DNA from 2 places in the Lactobacillus kullabergensis genome. Region 1 is predicted to be linked to the other one. Evidence: predicted binding sites of a transcription regulator. Region 1 holds the regulator's gene; the other holds the start of a gene.
The links. The regulator Rex, encoded in region 1, represses fermentation and respiration genes when NADH is low (regulators of the CRP and FNR family bind a similar motif). The targets are predictions, from matches to a motif close to TTGTGAANTANTTCACAA.

Region 1 (11,093 bases):
ATCCCGTACAGTATGAGACATTTGCAAATATTGATTGACTTCATAACTTTTTGCTACCTGTAAATGGGCTAAACTGCGGCGCTGGGTCTGCAATAAATAACCTACAAGTTGTTTTACAGCAGCTTTTTCAGCAGAATTAGTCAAATCCTGCTCAGCAAAAGAAATCTCTGCATGTTTGCCAGTTAATTCTACGGGCTCTGACACTGTAATATTAGCTTTATGAAGAAAATCACTATCCTTATCACTTAAGTGACCATTAAAAACGACTTCGCGTGTACGCAGCGAAAGTAATTCATTAGACACAGCAGCAAAACTCTTTAAATGTGTGGCATAAATTTCGCCGGTAGATAAGTCACTGTATGCAAGTCCAAAGGAGCTTTTGGTAGTTACAACAGATGTAAGATAATTCGATTCTTTAGCTTCACTGGGCTTGTCATTCATTAAAGTTCCCGGGGTCACAAGTTGAATTATGCCCCGTTTAACCATTCCTTTAGCTTTTTTAGGATCTTCAAGTTGTTCACACAAGGCTACTTTGTAGCCTTTTTCAACCAAAGTATCTACATAGGATTGGACTGCTACATGCGGAACTCCTGCCATTGGAACAGGGTTTTCAGCTTTATTAGATCTGTGAGTCAAAGTTAATTCTAAAATTTGAGCACCTTTGACTGCATCATCTTCAAATAATTCATAAAAATCGCCCACCCGATAAAAAAGGAAAGCATCGGGATATTGCTTTTTAATTTCGTGATATTGCTCCATCATCGGAGTCAGGTTTGTTTGCGCCATTATTCCCCTTCTTTTCTGCATTACTGTTATTATTATACGCTAAAGTTCTTATTAAAAGAAAAAAGACCGCAAGTAAAACGATCTCTTTTCACAATATGTTTTTTTGCCGCAGTGATTGCTTTCTTTTTAAAAAATTTAAGCAATGTGACCTTCAATACTCTGTAAATCCTTTTTGCCATCCATTTTCACAATAGCGGTAATTGCAGCAGTAATGCCTCTAACATCATCTGTTAAATTAAGACATGGAGTTTCAGGTTTATCAACAACTTGCTCAGGTAAATATGGAATATGCATAAATCCAGCTTTTAAATCATGAAATTCCTTATCAATCATATACTGCACTTGATACATAATATGATTGCAGACAAAAGTTCCTGCAGTTGTTGAAACAGAGCTTGGCAATCCAATTTCACGAATTGCTCGTGCCATGGCCTTAACAGGAAGTTGTGTAAAATATGCGTTTTGACCATCTCCATGAATAGGACTAGCAATAGGTTGATAGCCTTTGTTATCAGCAATACGGCCATCATCAAAATTAATAGCTACTCGTTCTGGAGTCAAAGCATAACGACCACCAGCTTGACCGATATTTAAAACATAATCTGGTTTTTCCTTAAGAATAGCTTCATGAACTACTTCTGCACAGTCGCCAAAAACTGTTGGTATTTCGAGTTTAACGATCTTTGCACCAGCAATCTCATCATCCAGCCGTTTAACTGCTTCAATTGCAGGATTAATTTCATCTTCACCAAAGGGATCAAAACCTGTTACAAGAATTTTCATTATCTTCTCTCCTCACTATCTAAAATGCTAAAAAGTACATTAGAATAATTTGAATGAGCAACATGCTAATTGCAATCGGAAATTGTTGCTTGATCACACCTAATTGATCTTTCATTTCCATTAATGCAACTGGCAAAGTATTGAAATTGGCTGCCATTGAAGTAAGCAATGTGCCACAATACCCAGATGTCATTCCTAATGCCGCAACTACAATCGGTGAACCACCTTGAGCCACAACGAATGGTATACCAATCCCTGCTGTAATAACAGCAAAAGCAGCAAATGCATTACCCATAATTGCTGTAAATAATGCCATAGCAATACAGTAAAGTGCAACTCCTAATAAGTGGTTTCCAATAGGAAAAAGACCAGAAATCGCCTTGGCAGTCACTTGTCCCACACCTGAAGCTGTAAATACCACACCCAAAGTAGCGAGTAATTGTGGCAAAATTCCGGCAGAGCCGACAGAACGCACCATTCTTTGTGTATCTTCGTAGACTATTTTGGTATTTGATTTAGTCAAAATTTGTGCAACAACAAGTGAAACAATAGCTGCTACACCGATACCTACTTGACCACCTAAATTAGTAAATTGGGCTATGACCAAAGCTAAAACTGCCAGCAGGATACTTGGTAAGAAAATCCAGTTGCCAATGCGTTTAACCGTTTTTTGGGCAACTTTTTCATTTAAATGCTTTATGTGTCCTACACGCACTTGTTTAAATAAAGATAATAAAGCAATGATCAGAATAATGCCACCATTAATTGCATTTGGCAACCATTGTCCAGTGCAGAAAAGTATTGCAAATAAGAGCCAAAATAATCCAGTACCCCAGCGGACTGGATTAGATTGATCACGCCAAGATTCAATAGCAGCAGCGAGGAAAAAAAGGCCAATTAAAATATAGAATGCCAGTAAAATGTTATTAATTATAGTTTCCATTATTTCTCCTATTTTTCTTTATTCTTCATTAGCTTTTGGTCAAATGCGTGATTGTAGAACAAGCATAAAATATAGCTGATAATTGCGACTGGGAAAGTATATAAAACTATTCCAGATGGATCTACAGGATGACCCAGCGATTTCATCGTACTTGCAATAAGTAAAACACTCGAGGAAGCAACAAACAGGTTTTGGGCAAAGAAATTACCAAAATTTTCTGTTGCAGCAGCTCTACCTTTGATTTGGTCTACTTCAAGAGGCGTCAATTCGCTATTAACCTTACCGGCCGCTTGCGCCATTGGATTAATCAATGGCGCAATAAACTGGACGTGTCCTTGTAATGAAATACCAAAGGCACCGGCAATTTCACGAATGGCTTGGTAAATATCGAAGATACGACCTGGAGTCAGTTTCTTCATTTTTTTAATCAAATTAACAGCAGCTTGTTTTAAACCATGTCTTTCTAAAATTCCAATAGTTGGTAAAGTGAGAAAGAAAAGAGAAACCATTCTGTTATCCATAAATCCTTTACCTAGAATTGTCAAAAATGAGGTAAAATCTATTCCTGAAACTAATGCCGTAACTAAAGCAGAAATTACGACTACAGCTATTGTATCAAGCCCCAAGGCAAACCCTAACACTATAACAACAATACCCAACAAACTTAAATATTCCACTAATGTTCCTTTCCAGTGAAAAATCTTAACCAAGATAAACTAAAAATGAATTGTAACAAAAAAATCCCACTAGCAAGCTCCACAGGATTGCTAGTAGGATTTATTAATTAACTAATAAAAACTAAATTACATCACACCTGGATTGCCAGCACCTGCAGCATTTGGATCAGCAGCAGGTTTATCTTCTGGTATCTCGGCAACAACTGCTTCAGTAGTTAGGAGCAAAGCGGCAATTGAAGCAGCATTTTGTAAAGCAGTACGGGTTACCTTGGTTGGGTCAATAATCCCGGCTTTAACCATGTTTTCCCATTTGCCATTAGCTGCGTTATAACCAACTTCGTTATCTTGACCTTCAAGTTTGTTCAAGATAACTGAGCCGTCTTCACCAGCATTGTCAGCGATTTGACGAACTGGTGCAGTTAAAGCTTCTAAGACAATGTTGATACCAGTTTGTTCATCAGCATTGTCGCCCTTAAGGCCTTTAACGGCATCCTTAACGTCTACTAATGCTGTACCACCACCAGCAACATAACCTTCGTCAACCGCTGCACGAGTGGAGTTCAAAGCGTCTTCAATGCGGTATCTGCGTTCTTTCAATTCAGTTTCAGTAGCAGCACCAACATGAATAACGGCAACACCACCAGTTAATTTAGCTAGACGCTCTTGTAATTTCTTCTTATCAAAGTCAGAAGTAGTCTCTGCAATTTGTTTTCTAATTGAATCTTCACGATCTTTAATAGCTTCATCAGAACCAGAACCATCAACAATGGTAGTTGAATCCTTAGTTACAGTTATGCGACGAGCTTGACCTAATTGATCAATCTTAGTGTCCTTTAACTCAAGACCTAAGTCCTCAGTAATAACTGTACCACCAGTTAAAGCAGCAATATCTTGCAGTTGTTCTTTACGACGGTCGCCAAAGCCAGGAGCTTTAACAGCAACAACGTTAAAGGTACCACGAATCTTGTTCAAAACTAAAGTTGGTAATGCTTCACCAGAAACATCATCAGCAATAATCAGCAATGATTTACCTTGTTGCACAATTTCTTGTAACAATGGCAAAATGTCCTGAATGTTAGAAATCTTCTTATCAGTGATTAAGATGTATGGGTTGTCAAGATCTGCTTCCATCTTGTCATTATCAGTTACCATGTATTGTGAAAGGTAGCCACGGTCAAATTGCATACCTTCAACTACTGATAATTCAGTTTCGATACCACGTGAGTCTTCAATAGTGATAACACCATCATTACCAACTTTTTCCATGGCGTCAGCGATTAGGTCACCAACTTCTTTTGATGCTGAAGATACAGAAGCTACTTGAGCAATTTGGTCTTTTGAAGAAACAGTATGACTAATTTTATGTAATTCGTTAACTACAGCTTTAGTAGCTTTTTCAATACCGCGGCGAACACCTACAGGGTTAGCACCAGCAGTAACATTCTTCATACCTTCACGAATAATTGCTTGAGTTAAAACAACAGCAGTAGTTGTACCGTCACCAGCTATGTCATTGGTTTTTTGTGCTGCTTCGGCAACTAACTTAGCACCCATATTCTCATAGTGGTCTTTTAATTCAATTGCCTTTGCAATTGTCACACCATCATTAGTAATGTCCGGGTTGCCGTATGATTGCTCCAAAACAACATTTCTGCCCTTAGGACCAATAGTTGCCTTAACAGTATCAGCTAATTTGTCAACGCCCTTTAACAGGGAACGTCTTGCTTTTTCTGAAAATTTAATTTCCTTTGCCATATTTTTCTGCGCTCCTTAATTACTTAACAATTGCTAAAATATCTTTTTCGTGAAGGACTAAATACTTTTCGTCATCATACTTGACATCTGTGCCTGAATACTTGTCGTATAAAACAACGTCACCTTTTTTAACAGTCATAGGAATTTTACTGCCGTTCTCAGCATAACTGCCCTCACCAACAGCAACAACTTCACCTTCTGTTGGCTTTTGTTTAGCATTAGAAGCCAGGACGATTCCGCCTACAGTTTTCTCTTCTTCTTCTTTAACTTTAACGATCACGCGATCACCAATTGGTTGTAACACGTTTGTCCCTCCTAAAATTAAATTATTAATCTATTTTACGTGTCATTAGCACTCCTATTCATCAAGTGCTAACTTACATTTATGATAATAACCCCTTTTCATAAAAAATGCAAGAAAAAATTAGCACTTTGAGTAAAAAAGTGCTAATTCTATTTTTAGACCTACTTTTTCTTGTCTGAGTCCAGAAAGTAAATTAGAGTTTGTAATTCCGTTGCCAAATCAACGTTCTGGATTCTAATACCACTTGGAGCAGACAAACGAATTGGCGTGAAATTCATAATTCCTCGAATACCGGCTTCAACCATATCATCAGCTGTCTTTTGTGCTGTCGTGGAAGGAACAGTCAAAATTGCAATAGAAATCTGTTGGTCACTAAGCTGTTTTTTTAGTTCACTCATGTCATAAACAGGCACGCCACTGAGAATCTTGCCTGTAATTTTATCATCTATATCAAAAGCACATGAAATACGAATATTGTTTGTACGTTTGAAATTATAGTTTAATAACGCATGGCCTAAATTACCAACGCCAACCAGGGCAACATTTGTTAAGGTATCTTGATTTAAAATCTTTTTAAAAAAGGAAAGCAAACTTTTTACATCATAACCATAACCACGTTTTCCCAATGCACCAAAGTATGAAAAATCACGTCTGATTGAAGCACTATCTACTTGAACAGCCTCAGATAATTCAGTTGAGGATACCTTTTCTTTACCAGCCTCATTTAAAATTATCAGGTAGCGGTAATATAGCGGCAATCTTTTAGCCGTAGCCGTGGGTATTTTGATTTTTTCCATTTAAAAAGCCTCCAACTTGATTAAGAATATATTTTGTTTTGTGAATTTTTCAGCAATTACTACTATTTTATCTATAAATTTGCGCCATTTGCAAACATTTTTTTCACAATCTATCAAATTTTAGCATAATAGTAACAGGTTTGATAATAGAAATTTAATTTTTTACTCTTTTAATTAAAAAATGCTTCTTTTTTACATTTATTTCCTATATTTATCAATCAAACTCTCCCACAAGAATTTTGCTACGTATGCTAAAATGGTTTCTAGGTGAAAAATTATGATAATTGCTCAAGGGCACGATTTAAAAAAACAATTCGGTGCTAACACATTATTTAAAAATGTCAACTTTTCTATTGACTCAAATGCAAGAATAGGTCTCATTGGACCAAATGGTGTCGGTAAAACGACTCTGCTTAAAATTATGACCGGCGAAGAAGAAGCCACACATGGTGACTTTACCATCAATAAAAATATAGATGTCGGCTATATTGCTCAAGAAAATGATTTAAATGAAAATAAAACTATTTGGGATGAAATGTTGTCTGTTTTTACCCCTTTAATTAATATGGGTAAAAAGATAAGGGATTTACAAGAAGAAATGTCTGCAAATCCGCAAAAAAAGGATCTGCTAAAACAATATGACCAATTGCAATACAGCTTCGAACAACAGGGAGGATACACCTACCAGGCCGATATCAAGAGTGTTTTAAATGGCTTTAATTTTCCTGAAGCAACTTGGACTAAAAAGGTTGGCAGCCTTTCCGGTGGAGAAAAAACACGGCTCTCTTTTGTCAAGTTATTATTACGCAAACCCCCGTTATTATTACTTGATGAACCTACCAACTATCTTGATTTAGACACATTAGACTGGCTTGAAAATTACCTTAAAAACTATTCTGGTGCCATTTTGGTAGTTTCTCACGACCAATATTTTTTGGATAATTTAGCAACGCAGATTTTTGAATTACAATTTGGCAAATTAACTGTGTTTAAAGGAAATTATTCTGCCTACGTCGCTGAACGTCAATTACGTGACCGCCAACAAGAAGAAGCATACGAAAAGCAGCAAGAAAAAATCAAAAAAGACGAAGAATTTATTCAAAAAAATATCGTCAGAGCTAAAACTACCAAGAGAGCACAAAGTCGGCGCAAGCAATTGGAGAAAATGGATAGGATTACTCCCCCAAAGCACAAAAATAAAGTGCGCATAAATTTCCAAAGCGAAAGGCCTTCAGGTAAAGAAGTATTAATTTTGCGTGATTTAACAATTGGCTACCCCACAAAAACAATGGTTCACGATATTTCTCTGCAAATAAATAAGGGCGATCGCGTGGCCGTTATTGGTCAAAATGGTATTGGTAAATCAACTTTACTTAAAACCGTGATGAAGGAGTTAAAACCGAAAAAAGGTTCAATCAAATATGGAGCTTCGTTAGACATCGGCTACTATGATCAAGAACTGCAAGGACTTGATCCAACTAAAACAGTAATCGATACAGTTTGGGACCGGCACAAAACAATGCCTGAAAAAGATGTGCGGTCGATTTTAGCCAGTTTCTTGTTTACCGCAAAAGATATTGATAAAACTGTCGGTCAACTTTCTGGTGGTCAAAAAGCGCGATTAACCCTAACAGTTTTGTCGCTTGAGCATAATAATTTTTTATTGATGGATGAACCCACAAACCACTTGGATCTCGAAGCCAAGGAGGTTTTAGAACAGGCACTACAGAGCTATGATGGTACTTTACTTTTCGTTTCTCACGACCGCTATTTCATCAATCAGTTAGCAAACAAGATTGTAGAAATTAAAAACGGTGTTGCTCAAGTATATGAAGGTGATTATAGTTATTATCTAGATGAAAAAAGCAAGCAAAATATTGTTTTAGAGAACGAGTCGGCAGAAAACGATACGGCAGCAAAAGTAGACGAAAATAAAAACAAGCTTTCTTATCAAGAGCAAAAGTTGCGCGATTCACAAAAGCGCAAATTACAAAGAGAAGTTGAAAATACCGAAAATAAAATTGACAAGCTTGAAAAGGGACAAAAAGATATTCAATCTCAAATGGCTGATCCTGCAATTGCCACTAATTTTGACAAATTAGGTCCATTGCAAGAACAGCTCACTGAGGTGCAAAAACAATTGGACGATGCAAATGTTGCTTGGGAAAAAGCACTGACTGAACTGGATAGCTTTGACTAAAATAATATATTAAGTAAGCACAATAAAAATAGGAATAAATTAGCTTTCTTATCTGATGTTTCTATATTCTAACTTGCAGAAAATACCTCGCTAACTATTAATAAAATTTTCTTTTTATTTATAAATACGTAATAATTATCAGACGCAAAAAAGATCGTTATACTGTTGCTTTTAAAATTGTAGTTGTTTAAACTTAAAGATAATAATTTTACTGGCTCTATCAAAAATAAATTGAGAGGTACACATGGAAAAATTACGCACTGCTCTTTAATTATTAATTAATTAAGGAGGGATAAAAATGAAATATATAGCTGACAAAAATATCGCTATGGAACAACTTATAAATTTATACACAAGCGTAGGTTGGAGTTACTATACGCAAAATCCTCGGCAGCTGCAAAATGCAGTTGTAAATTCGCTTTTTGCTATTGGCGCTTATGATCAAAACCAGTTAGTGGGATTAATCAGAGTAGTTGGTGATGGTCTGACCATCATTTATATCCAAGATTTACTTGTTAATCCTGCTTATCAAAGACAAGGAATTGGTACGAAATTAATAAACAGCGTGCTAAAGAAATACAATTCTGTCAGACAGAAAGTTTTGTTGACAGAAAATACCGTTAAAACGCGCAGGTTTTATGAGAGTTGTAATTTTAATCCGTGTGACAAATACAACTTGATTGCTTTCTACAAAGATTTTTAAGAAACATAAAGAGTCTGGGAAAAAACTATCTTTTCCCAGGCTCTTTTGAGTAAGCATAATTTAAATAAACAAATGAACGATCTAAAGTCATGATAACACTAAATTAGAAGTAAAAATATTAATTTAAGAAATATAAAATTTTATTTTTTATATTTTATATGACTGGACAGTAAAATCAAAATAGCAATTATTAAAATTGAACAGCACAGTGTTAAAATCCCTGTCGTATAGTTCAACTGCATATTTTGATAATTCATTCCTAAATTGCCAGATACTATGTCAACTGCGTTCAAGTATGTCATTGGCAACCAGGCGCAAATCTTACGCAGCGGATCAACTATCATAGTTGCAATGTTGAGCCCTGGGACAAGTAAAATAGCGATAAGTAATGCTGGTAATTTATCACGAAAAATTCGGGCAAGGAACTGAACTAAGACAACATCGAAGATCAAGGTAAGTGCCTGCAATACAATTACTTTGATAATAAAGCTGCCAGTAGTTACACATTTAATAAGGGGACCACTAACTGTATATTGAACTACGATATAAGGGAAGGATAAACTACCAGTACCAGAAATAAGGGAAGCTACAATAAATAATACTAAGTTAATCCCTAAAAAACTACCAAGAGTCAGGACTATTCCTGCTATGGTATTCGAAATCATTAAATTATTTTTTTCAAGCGGTAATAACTGCGCCGTATCTAACTTTTGATGGTAAGAATCAGTTAAAAACAAAGTTAATAAAAACAGAGCAACAAGAGTAAATACGTAAGGCAAATATTGCTGATTTAATTGCAGTAAGAATTGCCAGCCTGTTACTGGCATATCCTGACTTTCATAAGGCAAAGGCTCATGGCGTAAGTAGTTAAAGAATTGCAGTTTTTTCTCTACATTTGTCCTTGAATTAAGGCCTGTTGAATCTTGGCCATTTGATATAATAGTTCGTTCTTGCTTTTTTTGTTGCCACATAATCGTGTAGGCTTTGCGCCAGTTGCCTTTATTTGCCGCTTTTTGAACTTGTTTATCTTGCTTAACTGCATCTTGGTTTTGCTTAATAGCAGCTTTAGTATCATGGTAAACTTCAGTTTTTGATTTTTGTTTATCATGTTTAAGTAATCTTTGCTGCCGGTTAATTTCTTTTTGGCGGTAAGCAATCTCTGATTTAGCCCCCGCCTGCAAGGAAAATTGGGGATTAGTACGAATATTCATGAATAAGACAATACCCATTAACAAGAGCAAAATTGCTAAGCAAACTGGGGTTAGCTTATTCTTAAATACTTTTTTAAGCTGAAAAGCCAAATAGGACATTATGCCAATCTCCCATTTCTATGTGCAATAGTTGTAATGCGATCAATTAAAAGTACCAGCAAGAATAATAATATAGAACTTAGTATTAAGGTAAGCACACCATTTGAAAAGTTAATCGCGGAATTATCCATTGCATAGGCTGTTTGGTTTGATACAACATTTAAAGCTCCTAAATAAGTACCAGGAAGCCACTGCGCAATCTTCTCCAACGGAATGATAAAAATTGTAATAAAATGACCGCCTAATAAAAGCAATAGCGAAACTAACAGAGTCGGTAACTGGTTATGAAAGATTTTAGCAGCCAGTTGCACAAACAAAACCATAAATATGAAATTTAAGAGCTGCAGTATAGTTGCTTGGGGCAACAATTTGGCGGTCGGAACAATTCCTGGCACCAAGTGGTCGCTAACCAGATGGTGAATGATGTAAGGATAGTCACTGCGACCAGTACCAAAAATGCTCGCTGCTCCACCGAAAACTAATAAGTTTAGTAAAAGAAAAATAAAGCTGACAACTGCCAACCCAACAATATTATTAGTCAGGGTACTTTGCAAGCGATTAATTGGCAAGACAGTCGAAATGTCAAGACCATTTTTATAAGAACCAGTAAATAAATAAGTCAAAACAAAAATCATTACTAAACTAAATAAGACAGGCAAATAGTTTTCATTCAAATCTAATAGAAACTGTATTCCAGTGACTGCGCTATCGCTTTCATAAGGCATAGGGTGAGCTATGAGATACTTTAAACGCAGTATTACACTTTTATGTCTATCTTTTTCATCCGAACTTAGATCAGTCAATTTGCCTTTTTGTTCCCTTTTTAATTTGGTCT
Region 2 (11,093 bases), 730 kb from region 1:
TGGAAGGACAATCACCTTTTAAATCGTATTTCTTAATAATTTCAGGGGTTAGATACCGATCACCAAATTCTTGTGCTAAATGAATATATTCTTTTTGTGCTTGTGTATAAAGTAATGTCATTTTAATACCTATTTAATTGGGTCTCCTATATGACGCAGGCCACTGGCAGCACCACTGGCAAACATCTCACTGATTTTTTCATCACTGTAGCCTAACTCATCTTTGAGTACTTCGCGTGTATCAGATCCCTGAGCACGAGAAGGAGTTAGCGTAGGCTTGCCTTGAGACGAAAAGCGTACTGGATTAGTGGGAATAAATCTCTTATTTCCGGATGGAAATTCCATCAGTCTAATTTCATCATTATCCAAAGCCTCAGGATCTTGGTATATTTCCGTTGGTATCTGACAAGCTTCAAGTGGTAAGTCTTCCTTATTAAAGAGGTCTATCCAATACTGCAACGGTTTTTTCTTAAAAGCGTCTTCTAAAATGGCAATCACTTCATTGCTGGTACCATTAGCATTCAAAGTGTCCATTTTGTTATATCTTTCATCGCCTTTTTCATCATCACGACCAATGTCATGCATTACTTTGTCAAAATCACGGTCATATTCAGGAACACATAGTACGAACCAGCGATCATCAGAAGTTTTATAGGTATCATTAAATGGATTAGTAACCTCTTTACGACTCTTAGGATATACATTGCCATATTGTGCAGAAACCATAGCGATATTTTGCATAAAAATCGCTGCGTGATTCAAGTTAACAACAACCTTATCACCCTTCCCGGTTCTTTGGGCTCTCAGTAAAGCTGCACAAATACCTGCTGCCAAGGTCATTGATACTTGGAAATCACCATAGCCATTTACTGGATTATATGGATTCCCTCCTTTATCTACCGTTGTTCCTTGAACTCCACCACGTGCTTGATAAGCAGTTGCATCATAGCCAGCAGAATCTTTTTTAGGGCCAAATTCACCATAGCCGCGATCTTGTGCAAACACTAATTTAGGAAATTCTTTATGCAGTCCTTCCCAAGTGATTCCCATATGAGCTAAGCTCTTTGTCCTCACAGATGTTAAAAATACATCTGCGGTTTTTAATAAGTCTTTAAAGGCTTGCATCCCTGCAGGAGTTTTCATGTTCAAAGTGATGAATCTTTTATTCATATTAGAAACATCAAAGCCCAAATTTTCATCATCTTCATACTTCATGCCAAAAACTGCACCTTGGGTCCGTCCAGCATCACCTTTAGGAGCTTCAACTTTAATTACATCAGCTCCCCATTCGCCAAGGACTCGTCCTACGGTTGGAGCTGCCAAAAATTGTGTGAGATCAATAACTCTTATTCCTGATAATATTTCGTTAGCCATCTTTTTCTCCAAAACTATATACAACAAAGAGGATTGAACCTTGCAAAGTAAGTTTTAGATTCAGCCCTCCCTGATTTACTCAAATTAATTTAATTGATTGCCTTAAAGACTTGTTATTGGTGTATTGCCACCGTCTTTAATTAATAAACGACCTGCAGTTAATCTTTGAACGGAACGAGGTCCTTCTTCTAACCACATAGCACGACAATCACGGTAAAGTCTTTCAGCAGGTCCATAAGGATTGTCCTGGAAGTAGCCAATACCACCGAAAATTTCAAGCATGTAATCAGAAACTAATTTGACAGTATTGATGCTTTCCAGTTTGGCTAGAGAAGCTTTCTTAGTAATATCCTTTCCTTCGTCATAATCTTTTGCCAAGTCCCATAGCATTAATCTAAGAGCATGAATGCGTGCCCCCATGTCAGCAATTTCAAAAATGATTGATTGCCGTTTACACAGTGGCTTACCAAAAGTTACACGATCCTTAGAATAAGCAATGGACATTTCTAACATCCGTTGAGCCATACCTAAGTTGGAGTCAGCAATATGGGCACGAGAAAGTGAAAGCGAAGAAATAGCTACTTTCATACCCTCTCCTCTCTTGCCAAGCATATACTTATCAGGTACTCTCATATTAGTGAACTTCAAATCAGCGTGTCCAGCACCACGACAGCCCATCATTAAAGGCATTTCGTTGGATTCAAATCCCGGTGTATTTGTTGGAACAAAGAAAGCTGATAATCTTTCATCTCCTTCTTTATCTGGGTCAGTAACTACAATTAAGTAGGTAAAGTCTGCAACATCTGCATGAGAAATCAATGTTTTTTCACCGTTGATTACCCAGTCATCGCCGTCCTTAACAGCTAAAGTATGAAGGTCTGCTCCAGTACCACCACTCTTTTCGGTTAAAGCAAAATTAGCATAGATTGATTTGTCTTGGAACTTGTTCATATACTTATCTTTAAGTTCTTGACTACCAAAATTATCCAAAATCCGCCAGTTCATATCTGAAGCATGGTGCAAGTGCATTCTAATTCCACCCTGAGTTCTTGAAAATTCCTCTTGAACTTGCAGAATTTGTTTTTCACTAAGACCCCAGCCGCCGTATTCTTTAGGCAGTGCAAAACGATATAAATCATGCTTAATTGCAATTGGGAAAAAGTCTTGCGGAAACTTGCGATTTTCTTCTATGTATGGGGTCATCCTGTCAAACTCGTTTTGTGCCAAGTGGCGAATTTCTTTTAAGTAGTTTTCAAAGTCTTCTTCAGGCATTGATTCACCCGGTTTAGTTTTGTGCATAATTGGAGTTTCTTCATATGCTGGTAATACATGCAACTTCTTTTGTTCTGTCATAATACAATCTCCTTTTTAACTTTTAGTAAATGCTTCTGAAAGCGTTTTTCTATCAACAGTTGTATTATGTTTTAAAAAGTTTAGATTGTAAAATTGATAACAAAGTCATAACTATTAATTTTATAAATACCTTTATGGCTAAATATATTAAAAAAGGCGGGATTCTTAGCATTATTAACTGTACAAATTAAAAAGACTCACCAAATATCGGGAGTCAAATCACTATAAAATCAACACTAATAAACTAATATTAATTTTATCAATATTATTATAAATAATTTTTGTAAGCGTTTTATCAAAAATAGGTATAGCATTTATTTATATAGGTATTGAATATTAAAATAATTTTTGAGGTAATATCATGAATCTAAATCAACTTTACTATTTTCGTGAATTGGCAGATCAAAAACAATACACTAAAGCAGCAGATAGCTTATTTATCAGTCAGCCTACCCTCTCAGTATCGATTAAACAACTTGAAAAAGAATTACACTGCAAACTGTTTAAACACAACGGTCATTACGTGCAATTAACTGAATATGGACGTATCTTTTACGATACTGTTACCAAGTCTTTAGACTCTTTAGATCGTGGTAAAAAGAAAATTGAACAGCGTATCAGTCAGGATGAAGGCAATATCCATATTGCTGGTATACCCACTGCAATTGGAACTATTTTGCCTAACTTAACTAAGGAATATCAACAAGAAAGTAATATTTCACCTCATTTTATATACCACGATAACCCTTCATATCAGATTTGCGAAGGCATCAAAAATGGCTGGTATGATATTGGAATTTCCTCATTCGTACCAGAATTTAGTTATTTTACTTATATTCCCCTTTACACTGAAGAAATCATTGCCATTGTTTCAAAGGAAAATAACCTGGCAAAAATAAATGAAATCTCGCCCGAAGAATTACAAGGTGAGTCAATTATTACCTACTCTAAAAAAATTCAGATTGGAAAAGACATCACTAATGCTTTACTGGCCAATGCCTCTGATCTGAATATTACGAACAGGCTTCATGATGAGCTGGCAATTGCAGGACAAGTTTTGACCAACGATATCGTTGGTGTAGTGGCAAAAACTATTTATTTGAGCGGTTTCGACATCCACATCATCAAGCTTGACTTGCCCAAAAATACTCGTCAGGTTTACCTGGTGTATGATTCAAGTCAAAACTTTTCACCAGAAATAGTTGATTTTATTGACTTTCTTAAAAGTCATAAACCAGATATTCAGAAAATTGTCGATAGTATTCCTGTCAAATAAGATTTTAAAAAGGTATAAAACTAATGAATAAAATTTGTCAATTATTGGGAACAAATTACCCTATTGTTCACGAACCTATCCACACCTTAACAGATGGCAAACTAGTTGCTGCTATTTCAGAATCTGGTGCTCTGGGCATCTTAGGTATTAATGCAGGATATAAGGTTAGAAGTGACGCAACTTCAAGCGCTTCTATTTCTAATTCAAATAAAATAGGTACTATTAGCAACAATTCTTTGCTTGATGCCATGACAGAAAGAAACTTAATGAATGAGCAAATTGATCAAACTCTGTCTAATACCTTTAGGCCTTTTGGAGTGGAAATTGCCAGCACCTCATCTAACCCGGAAGATGATCATAGAGCAACCGAATTAGTAGAATTAATGCGTAAAAGAAGGTTGACTGTTGCACTGTTTGAAGATTTTGGTAAAGTTGCATCTAAAGCATGGGTAAATTTGTTACATAATAATGGCATTAAAATTATGCAAATTATTAATAAAATTAATGATATTAGTGCAGCTCAAAGTAATGGTATTGACATTTTAATCTGCAAAAGTAACACCGAGCTGGCAAGTTTTGTTCATCAAGCAGGAAAAACACCAGTTTTAGCTGGGTATGATACTACTAACTCGCATGTTTTGAAAGACGCATTAAGAAAAGGTGCACAAGGAGTTTTTCTTAAGACAGTTTTTGCACTTGCTAAAGAAGCTCCAACTTCACCAATAATCAAAGACAAAATTATAAATGCGCAAGCCCAAGAATTAATTAGTTTTAAAATGAACTCGCGGACTATCTATTCTTTGACTGGAAAATTGCCCCAAAAACTGGCAAAACTAACACAGGATAACGAAGACGGGAAGCAAATTTTTACTGCTGCAGACGGTTATCAGGGATTAATAAACGGTATGGCAGAAGGTAATCTTGAAATAGGGTATACTGATATTGCAGCAGACAGTTATAACATCAAAACTATTAAAACTGCTCACCAAATTATTGCAGAATTAACTAATAACAATTAAATTTATACATATGACTAATTCAATTACAAAAAATGCTCTACGCTCACTCTTATATGAAGTTGTTACCGCACCAAAACCTGGTTTAGTAGACCCTATCAGCCAAGGCCCGCATCCCGATATGAATATTTATACTTTTATTGACAGCAGTTTAAGTTTAGAGGAATATTTTGCTGCTGCTGTTGAAATTGGGCAAAACTTTCAGTCGACTGATTTAACGCAAATGTTTCAGCAATTAAGACAAAGAGGCATTACTGCTGAAAAAGAAATGTTTGCTGCAACGCACGGCGCTAATACACATAAGGGGGCAATTTTTGCTCTAGGCATTTTTGTTTGTGCTGAAAGCTACAGTATGACAAACAATACTGAACTATTTCTGACTATCAGCAAGATGTGTAAAGGACTTGTACAGCATGATCTGATTCAAAATAATGAGTTAAAAACAGCAGGTGAAAAAGAGTTTGAACAGTATCATATTGGCGGGGCTCGTGCTCAAGCTGAACGAGGCTATCCCATTGTACGTGAAGTAGCTTTACCTTTTTTAAAAAACAATAAGGGAACGTTCCAAACGAGATTCCTTGATACTTTAATGAAAATAGCAACAGTTACGGTTGACAGTAATTTGATTAAGCGAGCTGGAAATTATAATGTAACTAACTGGCTACATCAAATGGCCACAAAATACCTAGATTTAGGTGGTTATGCTTCTCCAGCTGGGAAAAAATGTCTGCAAAAATTAAATGATGACTGTCTAGAACACAATTATAGTTTAGGCGGCTGTGCAGATTTGTTAATTGTTACCATTTTTGTAGCTCTAGAACGTGGATACATATAAAAAAGGAAGGCACGAGCCTTCCTTTTTAAAATCAAAATAATATTTATTCCTTTGATGCACCTGTCACTGCATCATTATCTGCAATTTCACTGCAGGCATTGTCAGCAGCAATCCGACCAAAAGTAAAGATATCAGCTAGTGAATTACCACCTAGACGATTACCGGCATGTAATCCACCGGCAACTTCCCCTGCTGCATAAAGACCGGTAATTACTTGATCATCTTTATCTAATACCTGTGCTTTCGGATTGATCTTCAAGCCGCCCATTGTATGGTGAATAGCCGGCTTACGCGGGGTAGCGTAAAACGGCGCAACTTCACATTTAAGGTTAAACGCACTCTTACCAAATTCTGGATCATTACCTGCATCAACATATGAATTATATTTTTTAATAGTATCGACCAAAGTAGCAGGATCCATATCGGCTTTTTCAGCTAATTCTTCTAATGTATCAGCTTTTAAAAGAGTGCCCGCCTTAACTTGAGCTTCGAGTGATTCTTCTGTGGTGTTGTAGGCTGTCTTTTTAATTTTATCGTCTGCAATTAAATAAAATAAAGTTCCATTAGCAATTGCAGCTTTAGCTAAAGTGTCACGCTCAGCGAACTCGTTTACAAAACGTTCACCTTTTTGATTGACCATAATAAAGTTTTCGGGTGGAGTTTGAATACCAGTAAATAATTCACCAGTCTTAGGATCAGAAACTGGCATTAATTGAATAAAGCCCATACCCACTAAATCAGCACCAGCCTCTTGACCTAAGGCAATGCCGTCACCAGTAATTGCTGGCGAATTAGTAGTAGCAATATCATCATCAATGTGTTTCCAATAAGTGTTATAATTTTGCACCATTTTAGTGTTTGCACCAAAACCGCCAGAAGTTAAAATCACTTTTTGCGCATGAATGGTAACTTTACTGCCATCACTACTTTGAGCTATAACACCAGTGACTTTACCATTTTCAATAATTAAATGTTGGGCGCGGGTTTCAGTTAAAACTGTAGCACCATGAGCTTTTACCCAATCACCCAAAACGTGAATAAAGGCATAGCCCATAGGCTCAACTGGCTTATGACCGCGACGCCATAAAGCACCAACCGGCATAGTAACATCAGAGCGATCAAACTTTACGCCTAAATCAGTCAACCACTTAACTGAATCAAGTACGTTATTGACAAGCTCAGTAACCAAAGCATAATTACCATGAATTTCATTACCATTTAGGTCAGTTCTTTTACCACCTAAATAAGTTTGTATTTCATGCAACAATACTGAATCAAACAAATAATTTTTACCAGAATCTACATAAGCCTTAATTTGCTTTTGCAGTTCTTTAAAGTCATCACGATATTCTGGATCAATTTCATCAATTGGAGTTGCAGCTAATTTTTCCAAACTTTCTTTTTCACCCGGCAAAGCTTTAAATTGATTTTGCCACTCAGGTTCAGCAGCATTTAAAGGTCCACCCGCTCTGGTGGTATTACCACCAATTTGAGGGAATTTTTCCAGTACAATTGTTTTTTTACCATTTTGAATTGTTCTAGCAGCTGCAGTCAGACCAGCACCACCGGCACCAATAACTACAACGTCAGTTTGGTATTCTCTGTCAGAAGCATTAGCAGTTTTTGGCTTTGGTCTGTTAAGCCATTCTTGTGCATCTCCACCAGCTTTTGTAATCGCCTGAGCCACACCATCTATCACGCCATGACTGGAAATTGTAGCTCCACTAACAGCATCAACATTTAAGGTTTGATTAGCAATAATTTGCTTGGGCAGACGTTTAAAGACCTCATCTGCTACTCCAGCAGTTTCGCCACTGGAATCAATATTTATTTCCTTGATTTTGTCTTCAGAAAGTTTCACCTTCATAGGCATAAAACTAGAACCATGACCCTTAGCTTTTACTTCATAAGTTCCTGATTTCATCATTAATATACTTCCTTTCTTTCAGTGCTCATTAGTTAAATTTTACTAACTTTTCTGATTAAAATGAAATAGTTTTCTAGTAAACGGGCTATAATAAAATTGTTATTGGAGGCAAAATATGAATAATTCTGAAACTGTCTTACATTTTATTGATGTGCTATTAAAAGAAAGTAATTTTACTAGAGCGGCTAGTGAACTATATATATCACAGCCATATTTGACTCAACTAATTAAGCGAATTGAACATAAATTGGGAACTGAAATAATTAATCGTGAGACTATCCCATTTACATTAACGGAAGCTGGGGTAATTTATTACAATTATCTGGAAACAAAAATTAGTAACAAGCAAAAGTTAGCTGAACAGTTAATTCCCTATGCATCACCGAATAAAGAATTAATCCGGATCGGAGTTTTAGAAAGCCTGGGGACATTTTTATTGCCAGAGCTTTTACCTCACTTTATGTTTACACATCCAAATATTAAAATTCAGCTATCAGAAAACTTTCCTAGAGTAAGTGAAGCTCATCTTTTACATGAGCAAATTGATTGTTATCTGGGTCAAACACCTGAGTCTCTTAATCAAGGATTGGATTTTTATGTTAACGGTGGAGAAAACTATTTTGTAATCATTTCACCAAGATCAAAATACTTTAAAAAAGGTCGATTTATACTTGAGCCAAATGAATATGATATTAAAGACATTTTACAAGAGCCGTTCGTTGTTAGTTCAAGCAATTCTGCAATCCGTCATCAAGTTAATGGTGCATTTCAGAAATTTCATATCAAACCTAATATTATATTGGAAAGCAGCAGTATTATTACTGCAACTAATTTAGCAATAAAAGGAGTAGGACTAACTATTTCAGCTGCCAGCATTATCAAGCGAATGGCTCAAACACCTATTAACTTACTTCCAGTTGATCATAATTTGATTCAAATTAAATATTTTATTGCAGTTAAACATGGGCAAAAACTGAAACCCGGACTTAAGAATTTAATTTCAGCATTTAAGAAACTAAAGATTGAACCAAATATAAGTTAATTATTAAATTTAAGCACAAAAAAAGAGAACCCGCAGGTCCTCTTTTCTCTCTTTGCTCGCTCCGGCTGTCAGACTCGAACTGACGACATCTTGATTAACAGTCAAGCGCTCTACCAACTGAGCTAAGCCGGATTGCTAAAAAGCACGGCAGCGTCCTACCCTCGCAGGCAGTCTCCCACCAACTACTCTCGGCGTGAAGAAGCTTAACTGCTGTGTTCGGCATGGTTACAGGTGTTTCCTTCTTGCTCTTGCCACCGTACTTTTTCTCTCTCTTTGAGCTTCTACGCTCAAAACTAAATATAATCCTCTTTTCAAAAACCTTGATTGCCTTCAAGCTCTGGTCAAGTCCTCGACTGATTAGTACTGGTCCGCTCCAAGCCTCGCGGCTCTTCCACTCCCAGCCTATCTACCTCTTAGTCTTTGAGGTGTCTTACTACTTGCGTATGGGAAATCTCATCTTGAGGGGGGCTTCGCACTTAGATGCTTTCAGCGCTTATCCCGGCCATACTTAGCTACCCAGCGATGCCTTTGGCAAGACAACTGGTACACCAGCGGTATGTCCATCCCGGTCCTCTCGTACTAAGGACAGCTCCTCGCAAATTTCCTACGCCCACGACGGATAGGGACCGAACTGTCTCACGACGTTCTGAACCCAGCTCGCGTGCCGCTTTAATGGGCGAACAGCCCAACCCTTGGGACCGACTTCAGCCCCAGGATGCGACGAGCCGACATCGAGGTGCCAAACCTCCCCGTCGATGTGAACTCTTGGGGGAGATAAGCCTGTTATCCCCAGGGTAGCTTTTATCCGTTGAGTGATGGCCCTTCCATGCGGTGCCACCAGATCACTAAGCCCGACTTTCGTCCCTGCTCGAGTTGTCGCTCTCGCAGTCAAGCTCCCTTATACCTTTGCACTCTGTGAATGATTTCCAACCATTCTGAGGGAACCTTTGGGCGCCTCCGTTACGCTTTAGGAGGCGACCGCCCCAGTCAAACTGCCCGTCTGACACTGTCCCATGCCTCGCTTAGAGGCCCTGGTTAGAGCAGCCATCAAACAAGGGTAGTATCCCAACATTGCCTCCGATAACACTGGCGTGCTATCTTCTCCGGCTCCTACCTATCCTGTACATGTTTAACAGCTGCCCAATATCAAATTGCAGTAAAGCTCCATGGGGTCTTTCCGTCCTGTCGCGGGTAACCCGCATCTTCACGGGTATTATAATTTCACCGAGTCTCTCGTTGAGACAGTGCCCAAATCATTACACCTTTCGTGCAGGTCGGAACTTACCCGACAAGGAATTTCGCTACCTTAGGACCGTTATAGTTACGGCCGCCGTTTACTGGGGCTTCAGTTCGCTGCTTCGCTTGCGCTAACAGCTCTCCTTAACCTTCCAGCACCGGGCAGGTGTCAGCCCCTATACGTCGTCTTACGACTTGGCAGAGACCTGTGTTTTTGATAAACAGTTGTTTGGGCCTATTCACTGCGGCTGGCTTTTGCACCAGCACCCCTTCTCCCGAAGTTACGGGGCGATTTTGCCGAGTTCCTTAACGAGAGTTCTCTCGCTCACCTGAGTGTTCTCCACTCGACTACCTGTGTCGGTTTGCGGTACGGGTACGCAGCTTCTCGCTAGAAGCTTTTCTTGGCAGTGTGACGCTTGAACCTTCGCTACTTTGATTTCGCTCCTCATCACGCCTTGTGCTTTTCGGCAACAAGCATTTGACTCATTACCACACTTAACGCTTGAACATGGCTTCCAGCGCCATGCGTTCTTTGCCTCCTGCGTCCCTCCTTCGCTGTTAACGAAGCTGCGCAGTACAGGAATTTCTACCTGTTGTCCATCGACTACGCCTTTCGGCCTTGCCTTAGGTCCCGACTTACCCTGGGCGGACGAGCCTGCCCCAGGAAACCTTAGTCTTTCGGCGGACAGGATTCTCACCTGTCTTGCGCTACTCATACCGGCATTCTCACTTCTAAACGCTCCACTTATCTTCTCAGTTAAGCTTCGCCGCATTTAGAACGCTCTCCTACCACGTGCATTCCTGCACATCCACAGTTTCGGTACTATGCTTAGCCCCGGTAAATTTTCGGCGCAGCGTCACTCGACTAGTGAGCTATTACGCACTCTTTTAATGATGGCTGCTTCTGAGCCAACATCCTAGTTGTCTACGCAACTCCACATCCTTTTCCACTTAGCATAGATTTGGGGACCTTAACTGGTGATCTGGGCTGTTTCCCTTTCGACTACGGATCTTATCACTCGCAGTCTGACTCC

Region 2: the regulator Rex is predicted to act here: its motif matches at 2,813-2,830, upstream of DKL58_RS00455 (acyl-CoA dehydrogenase family protein).

Annotation. Positions count from the first base shown of each region.
Region 1 is NZ_CP029477.1:1,376,867-1,387,959, forward strand. It holds gene mutS (DNA mismatch repair protein MutS) at 1-762, opposite strand, end outside; gene pcp (pyroglutamyl-peptidase I) at 922-1,569, opposite strand; gene DKL58_RS06510 (DUF979 domain-containing protein) at 1,589-2,512, opposite strand; gene DKL58_RS06515 (DUF969 domain-containing protein) at 2,521-3,189, opposite strand; gene groL (chaperonin GroEL) at 3,316-4,944, opposite strand; gene groES (co-chaperone GroES) at 4,964-5,248, opposite strand; gene DKL58_RS06530 (redox-sensing transcriptional repressor Rex) at 5,410-6,045, opposite strand; gene DKL58_RS06535 (ABC-F family ATP-binding cassette domain-containing protein) at 6,323-8,245, shown strand; gene DKL58_RS06540 (GNAT family N-acetyltransferase) at 8,544-8,948, shown strand; gene DKL58_RS06545 (hypothetical protein) at 9,089-10,258, opposite strand; gene DKL58_RS06550 (hypothetical protein) at 10,258-11,093, opposite strand, start outside.
Region 2 is NZ_CP029477.1:89,954-101,046, reverse strand. It holds gene DKL58_RS00465 (acyl-CoA dehydrogenase family protein) at 1-121, opposite strand, end outside; gene DKL58_RS00460 (CaiB/BaiF CoA transferase family protein) at 130-1,374, opposite strand; gene DKL58_RS00455 (acyl-CoA dehydrogenase family protein) at 1,477-2,727, opposite strand; gene DKL58_RS00450 (LysR family transcriptional regulator) at 3,089-4,003, shown strand; gene DKL58_RS00445 (nitronate monooxygenase) at 4,027-5,022, shown strand; gene DKL58_RS00440 (triphosphoribosyl-dephospho-CoA synthase) at 5,033-5,854, shown strand; gene DKL58_RS00435 (flavocytochrome c) at 5,898-7,778, opposite strand; gene DKL58_RS00430 (LysR family transcriptional regulator) at 7,897-8,823, shown strand; tRNA gene DKL58_RS00425 (tRNA-Asn) at 8,883-8,955, opposite strand; rRNA gene rrf (5S ribosomal RNA) at 8,966-9,082, opposite strand; rRNA gene DKL58_RS00415 (23S ribosomal RNA) at 9,161-11,093, opposite strand, start outside.